One region of the Streptomyces sp. NPDC021096 genome, then DNA from elsewhere that is predicted to be linked to it. Evidence: riboswitches for the same ligand, from Rfam matches in the RefSeq annotation. Region 1 holds a riboswitch; the other holds the start of a gene.
The links. A riboswitch is a leader RNA that binds a small molecule or an ion and turns the genes downstream of it on or off. The one in region 1 is predicted to bind S-adenosylmethionine.

Region 1 (3,395 bases):
TGATCGCCACAGCGAGAGCCCCGTCCATCGCATGGACGGGGCTCTTCGCCGTCCCCGGTCGTGGATAGGCTGGACCCGGGCCCCCAATCGGGCCCTGTGGACACGAGAGACCACCAGGAGTGTGGACCATGAACGTTGCGACCCCGGCAGGCGGCGAGCGCTCGGTGGCCCCCTCCTGGCCCCGCGTACTGGACGCCCTGCTCAGCGACGTCGACCTCAGCTCGGACGACACCGCCTGGGCCATGGACCGGATCATGCGCGGCGAGGCGACGAACGCGCAGATCGCGGGCTTCGTGGTGGCCCTGCGGGCCAAGGGCGAGACGGTCGCCGAGATCTCCGGCCTGGTGCGCGCGATGTACGCGCACGCCAACCTGATCGAGGTGCCCGGCCCGAGCGTGGACATCGTGGGCACCGGCGGCGACGGCGCCAAGACCGTCAACATCTCCACCATGTCCTCGATCGTCGTCGCCGGCACCGGCGCGAAGGTCGTCAAGCACGGCAACCGCGCGGCGTCCTCCGCCAGCGGCGCCTCCGACGTGCTGGAGAAGCTCGGGGTCAATCTGGACCTCACCCCGCGCCGGGTGGTGGAGGTGGCCCAGGAGGCGGGCATCACCTTCTGCTTCGCCGTGAAGTTCCACCCCGCGCTGCGGCACGTGGCGGCCGCCCGCCGCGAGCTGGGCATCCGTACGACCTTCAACGTGCTGGGCCCGCTGACCAACCCGGCCCGGGTGCGTGCCCAGGCCACCGGCGTGGCCGACGCCCGGATGGCGCCGATCCTGGCCGGCGTGCTGGCCGAGCGCGGCTCCTCGGCGCTGGTCTTCCGCGGTGACGACGGGCTGGACGAGCTGACGACGACCGCGACCTCGCGGGTGTGGATCGTGCGGGACGGCGCGGTGCGGGAGGAGCCCTTCGACCCGCGGGACGTGGGGATCGAGCTGGTGCCGGTGGAGGCTCTGCGCGGCGCCGACGCCTCGTACAACGCGGATGTGGCGCGGCGGCTGCTGGCGGGCGAGCAGGGCCCGGTGCGGGACGCGGTCCTGCTGAACGCGGCCGCGGCGCTGGTGGCGTTGGAGCCGGCGGACGCCCCGCTCGCGGAGCAGATCCGGGCGGCGATGGAACGGGCCGCTGAGGCCATCGACTCCGGCGCGGCGCGGCGGGCGCTCGAGCGGTGGGTGGCGGCCAGCAACGCCTGACGTCTCGCCCCGCGGAACGACGGTTCCGCGGGGCGATCCGTTTGTGCCATACTCCTGGCCAGGTCACGAGCGACAGCGATACGGCCCCGGCTTGCTGTCCGGCAACCCTCCTTCCGTGGCGGGGTGCCCCGGGTGATGACCAGGCCGCAGGCAGCGACGTCTGCGGCAAGCGCGGATCCCTCGCCAGGGATCCTGGTTGTCGAGGGAGATCCTTCCGTGATTCAGCGAATGCGTTAGGGCCTACGGCCCGTTTCCGGTAATTCCGTGCGCCCCTGTCCGGGCGCGCGCGTCCATCCATCGCCCTTGCCGGGAGAATTCGCCATGTCCGCATGCGCTGTTGACGCTGTTTCCACCACCGCACCGCTGCCCGTCCTCGGCCGCGACGTCCGCGTGCCGCTCGTCACCGGGGGCGAGGTGACGTACGCGGCCCTCGACTACGCCGCCAGCGCCCCCGCGCTGCAGCGGGTCTGGGACGACGTCGCCGCGTACGCGCCGTACTACGGCAGCGTGCACCGGGGCGCGGGATACCTCTCGCAGCTGTCCACCGACCTCTTCGAGAACAGCCGGGCGGCGGTCGCCGACTTCCTCGGCTGCCGCGCCGACGACCAGGTCGTCTTCACCCGGTCCACCACCGACTCGCTCAACCTCCTCGCCGCCGTACTGCCCGCCGGCTGCCGGGTGTTCGTCTTCGAGACCGAGCACCACGCCGCCCTGCTGCCCTGGAACGAAGCGGACGTCACCTACCTCGACGCCCCGCGTTCCCCGCGGCAGGCCGTCGAGGCGCTGGAGCGGGCGCTGGCCGACCGCGACCCCTACGGTCCCGCCCTGGTCTGTGTGACCGGGGCGTCCAATGTGACGGGCGAGGTGTGGCCCGTGCGGGAGCTGGCCGCGGCCGCCCACGCGCACGGGGCGCGCATCGTGCTGGACGCCGCGCAGCTGGCCCCTCACCACCCCGTGGACATCGCCGAGTTGGACGTCGACTGGGTCGCCTTCTCCGGCCATAAGCTGTACGCGCCGTTCGGCTCGGGCGTCCTGGCCGGGCGCGCCGACTGGCTGCGGGGCGCCGAGCCGTACCTGGCGGGCGGCGGGGCGAGCCGCGCGGTGGCCCGCCGGGCGGACGGCGGCGTGGACGTGGAGTGGCACGACAGCGCCGCCCGGCACGAGGCCGGTTCGCCCAACGTCATCGGCGTCTACGCCGTCGCCGCCGCCTGCAGGGCGCTGACCGACGCGGGCTTCGACCGGCTGGTGGCGCGCGAGCGGCACCTGGTCGACCGGGTGCGGGCGGGCCTGGCCGCGGTGCCCGGGGTGCGGGTGCTGTCGCTGTTCGGCGAGGACGCCCCGCGCGTGGGCGTCATCTCCTTCGTCGTGGACGGCTGGAACAGCTCGCACTTCGCGGCCGCGCTGTCCGCCGAGTACGGCATCGGGGTCCGCGACGGACTGTTCTGCGCCCATCCGCTGGTGCGAACGCTGCTGGGCGGCGAGCCGGACGCCCCGGGGGAGTGCGGCGCCCCCGACGAGGGGCAGTCGCTCAACGCCATCCGGGTCAGCTTCGGCGCCGGCACCCCCGACGAGCACGTCGAGCGGTTCGTCCGGGCCGTGGGGGAGCTGGTGGCCAACGGCGCGCGCTGGATCTACCGCACCGAAGGCGGCCGTTGCGTGCCGGACGTGGCCGCGTAGCTCCCCGCGACCCGCGCCCCTCGCGGGGCGCGGTGGTCAGTTGTCCAGGCCGATGGCGAAGGCCGCTTCCAGGTCGTGCTGCGAGTACGTGCGGAAGGCGATGTGCGTCTCCGTGGAGGCCACGCCCGGCACCTTGCTGATCCGGCCCGGGATGACGTCCGCGAGGTCGTCGTGCCGGGCCACCCGCACCATCGCGATCAGATCGTGCGCCCCGGTGACGGAGTAGACCTCGCTGACGCCCTCGAGCGCGGCGATCTTCTCGGCGATCTCGGGGATCCGGTCCACGTCGGTCTTGATGAGCACGATCGAAGTGATCACGTCGGCTTGTCTCCTTCGGTGGACCTGGCTGCGTTCTTCACTCTAGCCGCAGCCGTGCGGTGGACCCAGGCGAAGCCGAAGCCGAGCGAGAAGCCCAGGACATGGGCCAGATAGGCGATCCCCGGCCGTCCGGCCTCCGTGCCCGTCGCCAGCCACTGCAGAACGAACCAGAACAGTAGTACGGCCCAGGCCGGAAAGCGCAGCGGC
Region 2 (3,395 bases), on a different contig from region 1:
CCCCCAGACAGGTTGGGGGTGTGCGCCGGAACGCGTCGACCGCGGCTGAATGTATCTGCACGGATGCCGTCTGCAACAGGTCAGTCGGACGAGAATTCCGGGCGTGGCCGAGTGCTTATTAGCACCGATTTCCACCGCTTCCCGGGCAAGTCGGGCCGGGCATAACGCAACCAACCCGACAATTCGTGCACACGTTACGCGCACAACTTGACGGGTTCTCATATGCGTTCGGCAGTGACACCGGAGGGGGAACGCCCCAACTGTATCGCGCTTCAACAGACGGAATCACCCCGTCCGTTTAACGGGCGGGGCGATTCCAGGGAATTGCTCAGGAACGCTGCGAAAAGCTTAGGCCAATGATTTAGCCCGCTCAGCCGCCGGCCACCGCCGGAATGATCGAGACCCCCGCCCCGTCGGGCGTGGCGGCCTCGAGTCCGCCCTCGAAGCGCACGTCGTCGTCATTGACGTACACATTGACGAACCGGCGCAGCCTGCCGCTCTCGTCGAGGACCCGGGCGGCGATTCCGGGGTGGTTCGCCTCGAGGGACGCGATGACCTCGGCGAGGGTGGCCCCCTCGGCGCTGACCTCGGCCTGGCCGGAGGTGTAGGTACGAAGGATGGTGGGGATACGGACGCTGACGCTCATGGGATCACCTTTGAGTAGGCCGGACACACTCAGCCCGTCCGGCGTTTGAGGACCGGGGTGCGGGGCGGAGCCCCGCTCAGGAGCGGGCGGCGCGAAACGCGTCCAACGACGGCCGGATCGTCACCGTCGGCCCCGCCGCCACGGCGTCGAGCGTCTTCAACCCGTCCCCCGTGTTGAGCACAACGGTGGTCAGCGCCGGATCGAGCACACCCGCCTCGATCAGCTTGCGGGTCACCCCCACCGTCACCCCGCCGGCCGTCTCCGCGAAGATGCCCTCCGTCCGGGCCAGCAGCCTGATCGCGTCGACGATCTCGGCGTCGGTCACGTCCTCGACGGCGCCGCCCGTCCGCCGCGCGATGTCGAGCACGTACGGCCCGTCCGCGGGGTTGCCGATCGCGAGGGACTTCGCGATCGTGTCCGGCTTCACCGGCCGGACGACGTCGTGGCCGTCCTTGAACGCCCGCGACACCGGCGAGCAGCCCTCCGCCTGGGCGCCGAAGATCTTGTACGGGCGGTCCTCGACCAACCCGAGCGCGATGAGCTCCTTCAGCCCCTTGTCGATCTTCGTCAGCTGTGAGCCCGAGGCGATCGGCACCACGATCTGGTCCGGCAGCCTCCAGCCCAGTTGTTCGCAGATCTCGTACGCGAGCGTCTTCGACCCCTCGCCGTAGTACGGCCGGAGGTTGACGTTGACGAAGCCCCAGCCCTCCCCGAGCGGGTCGCCGATGAGCTCGGAGCAGAAGCGGTTGACGTCGTCGTAGGTGCCCTCGATGCCGACGAGGTCGCCGCCGTAGACCGCGGCCATGACGACCTTGCCGGCCTCCAGGTCGTGCGGGATGAACACACAGGACTCCAGGCCCGCGCGGGCCGCCGCCGCGCCGACCGCGCCGGCGAGGTTGCCGGTGGAGGAGCAGGAGAGGGTGGTGAAGCCGAAGGCGCGGGCGGCCTCGACGGCGATGGCGACGACGCGGTCCTTGAAGGAGTGCGTGGGGTTGCCGGAGTCGTCCTTGACGTACAGGCCGCCGGTGACGCCCAGTTCGCGGGCGAGGTTGTCGGCCTTGACGAGCTTGGTGAAGCCGGGGTTGAGGTTCGGTTTGTCGGCGACGTCGGCGGGGACGGGCAGCAGCGGGGCGTACCGCCAGATGCTGGCGGGTCCGGCCTCGATGCGCCGGCGCAGCTCTTCCGGGTCGCCGGCCGGGAGCTCGTACGCCACTTCCAGCGGGCCGAAGCAGACGGCGCAGGCGAAGACCGGGCCGAGGTCGAAGCGCTCGCCGCACTCGCGGCAGGAGAGCGCGACGGCGGGGCCGAAGGAGGGTACGACGGTACGACTTTCAACGGCTTGCACAGCCATGGAGGCGAGGCCCTTTCTCCTCATCTTCCCCACGACGAACCTCGTCGTGAGACGGAATTGGCACCTTCCCCGCCGGGAGCCTCGCCGCAGTGAACGACAAGACCGGCTGGAGGGTTGCCGGGGCTTCATCGGGCCGTGTCCCTCTGCCCCTCTGGATGAGCGGTATGGCACTGGGCGGGGCCCAGGCGTTTGTGCGCACGACGACCCCGACATAGGACGGGCGTCCGCGTTGTTCAAGACTGTAACGGAAGGGATGGCCGCACGAGAGGGCCGTCCGCACCGCGAGATGTGTCACGACGAGGAGTAATTCACGTGCTGGAAGAGGTGGAGCGCTGGCTGGCCCGGCGGTCCTGGTCCGCAGCAGACCGTCCGCTCGACCAGCTTCTGGCCGCGAAGGGCGGCACCGGCACCACGGTCAGCGTCGTGCTGCCGGCGCTGAACGAGGAAGCCACGGTCGGGGCCATCGTGGCCACGATCCGCCGGGAGCTGATGACCGAGGCCGTACCCCTGGTGGACGAGCTGGTGGTGCTGGACTCCGGCTCCACGGACCGTACGGGCGAGGTCGCGGCGGCGGCCGGGGCGCGCGTGGTGCACCGCGACGAGGTCCTGCCGCGGCTGCCCGCGCTGCCCGGCAAGGGCGAGGTGCTGTGGCGGTCGCTGCTGGCGACCACCGGCGACATCGTCTGCTTCATCGACGCCGACCTGAAGGACTTCTCCGCGGGCTTCGTCTCCGGCATCGTCGGCCCGCTGCTGACCGACCCGGGCGTGCACTTCGTCAAGGGCATGTACGACCGTCCGCTGGGCGAGGTCTCCGGCCAGGGCGGCCGGGTCACCGAGCTGGTGGCGCGCCCGCTGCTGAACCTGCACTGGCCGCAGCTGGCGGGCTTCGTCCAGCCGCTGGGCGGCGAGTACGCGGCCCGCCGCTCGCTGCTGGAGCAGTTGCCGTTCCCGGTGGGCTACGGCGTGGAGCTGGGGCTGCTGGTGGACGCGCTGCACACGGTGGGCCTGGACGCGCTGGCGCAGGTGGACGTCGGCGTGCGCGTGCACCGTCACCAGGACGGGCGGGCGCTGGGCCGGATGGCCGCCGCGATCTACCGCACCGCGCAGCTGCGGCTGGCACGCGGCCATCTGGTGCGTCCGGCGCTCACCCAGTTCGAGCGCACGGCGGAAGGGTTCGTGCCGCGCACGTACGCGGTGGACACCGAGGAGCGGCCGCCGATGGCCGGAATACCCGAGTACGCCCGACGGCGCGCCGCGTAAGCGTACGTTTGAGCGGTTCCCTCAAGGGCAAGGCTGCGGTCATGGTCGCTGAGCACACGCCGGACGCACCGATCGCCGCCGCGCCGATCGTCGTGGCCTCCAACCGGGGGCCCGTCTCGTACAAGCCGCGCGAGGACG

Region 2: it holds a riboswitch for S-adenosylmethionine, as region 1 does, so the genes downstream of both, thrC (threonine synthase) here and AB0G59_RS14525 (aminotransferase class V-fold PLP-dependent enzyme) in region 1, are expected to answer to the same signal.

What each region holds. Positions count from the first base shown of each region.
Region 1 covers NZ_JBFADG010000008.1:119,122-122,516, forward strand. The annotation lists gene trpD (anthranilate phosphoribosyltransferase) at 129-1,193, shown strand; SAM riboswitch class IV at 1,255-1,371, shown strand; gene AB0G59_RS14525 (aminotransferase class V-fold PLP-dependent enzyme) at 1,515-2,870, shown strand; gene AB0G59_RS14530 (Lrp/AsnC ligand binding domain-containing protein) at 2,907-3,188, opposite strand; gene AB0G59_RS14535 (rhomboid family intramembrane serine protease) at 3,185-3,395, opposite strand, start outside.
Region 2 covers NZ_JBFADG010000010.1:152,300-155,694, forward strand. The annotation lists gene AB0G59_RS16600 (MoaD/ThiS family protein) at 371-646, opposite strand; gene thrC (threonine synthase) at 723-1,997, opposite strand; SAM riboswitch class I at 2,015-2,159, opposite strand; gene AB0G59_RS16610 (glucosyl-3-phosphoglycerate synthase) at 2,310-3,257, shown strand; gene AB0G59_RS16615 (trehalose-6-phosphate synthase) at 3,299-3,395, shown strand, end outside.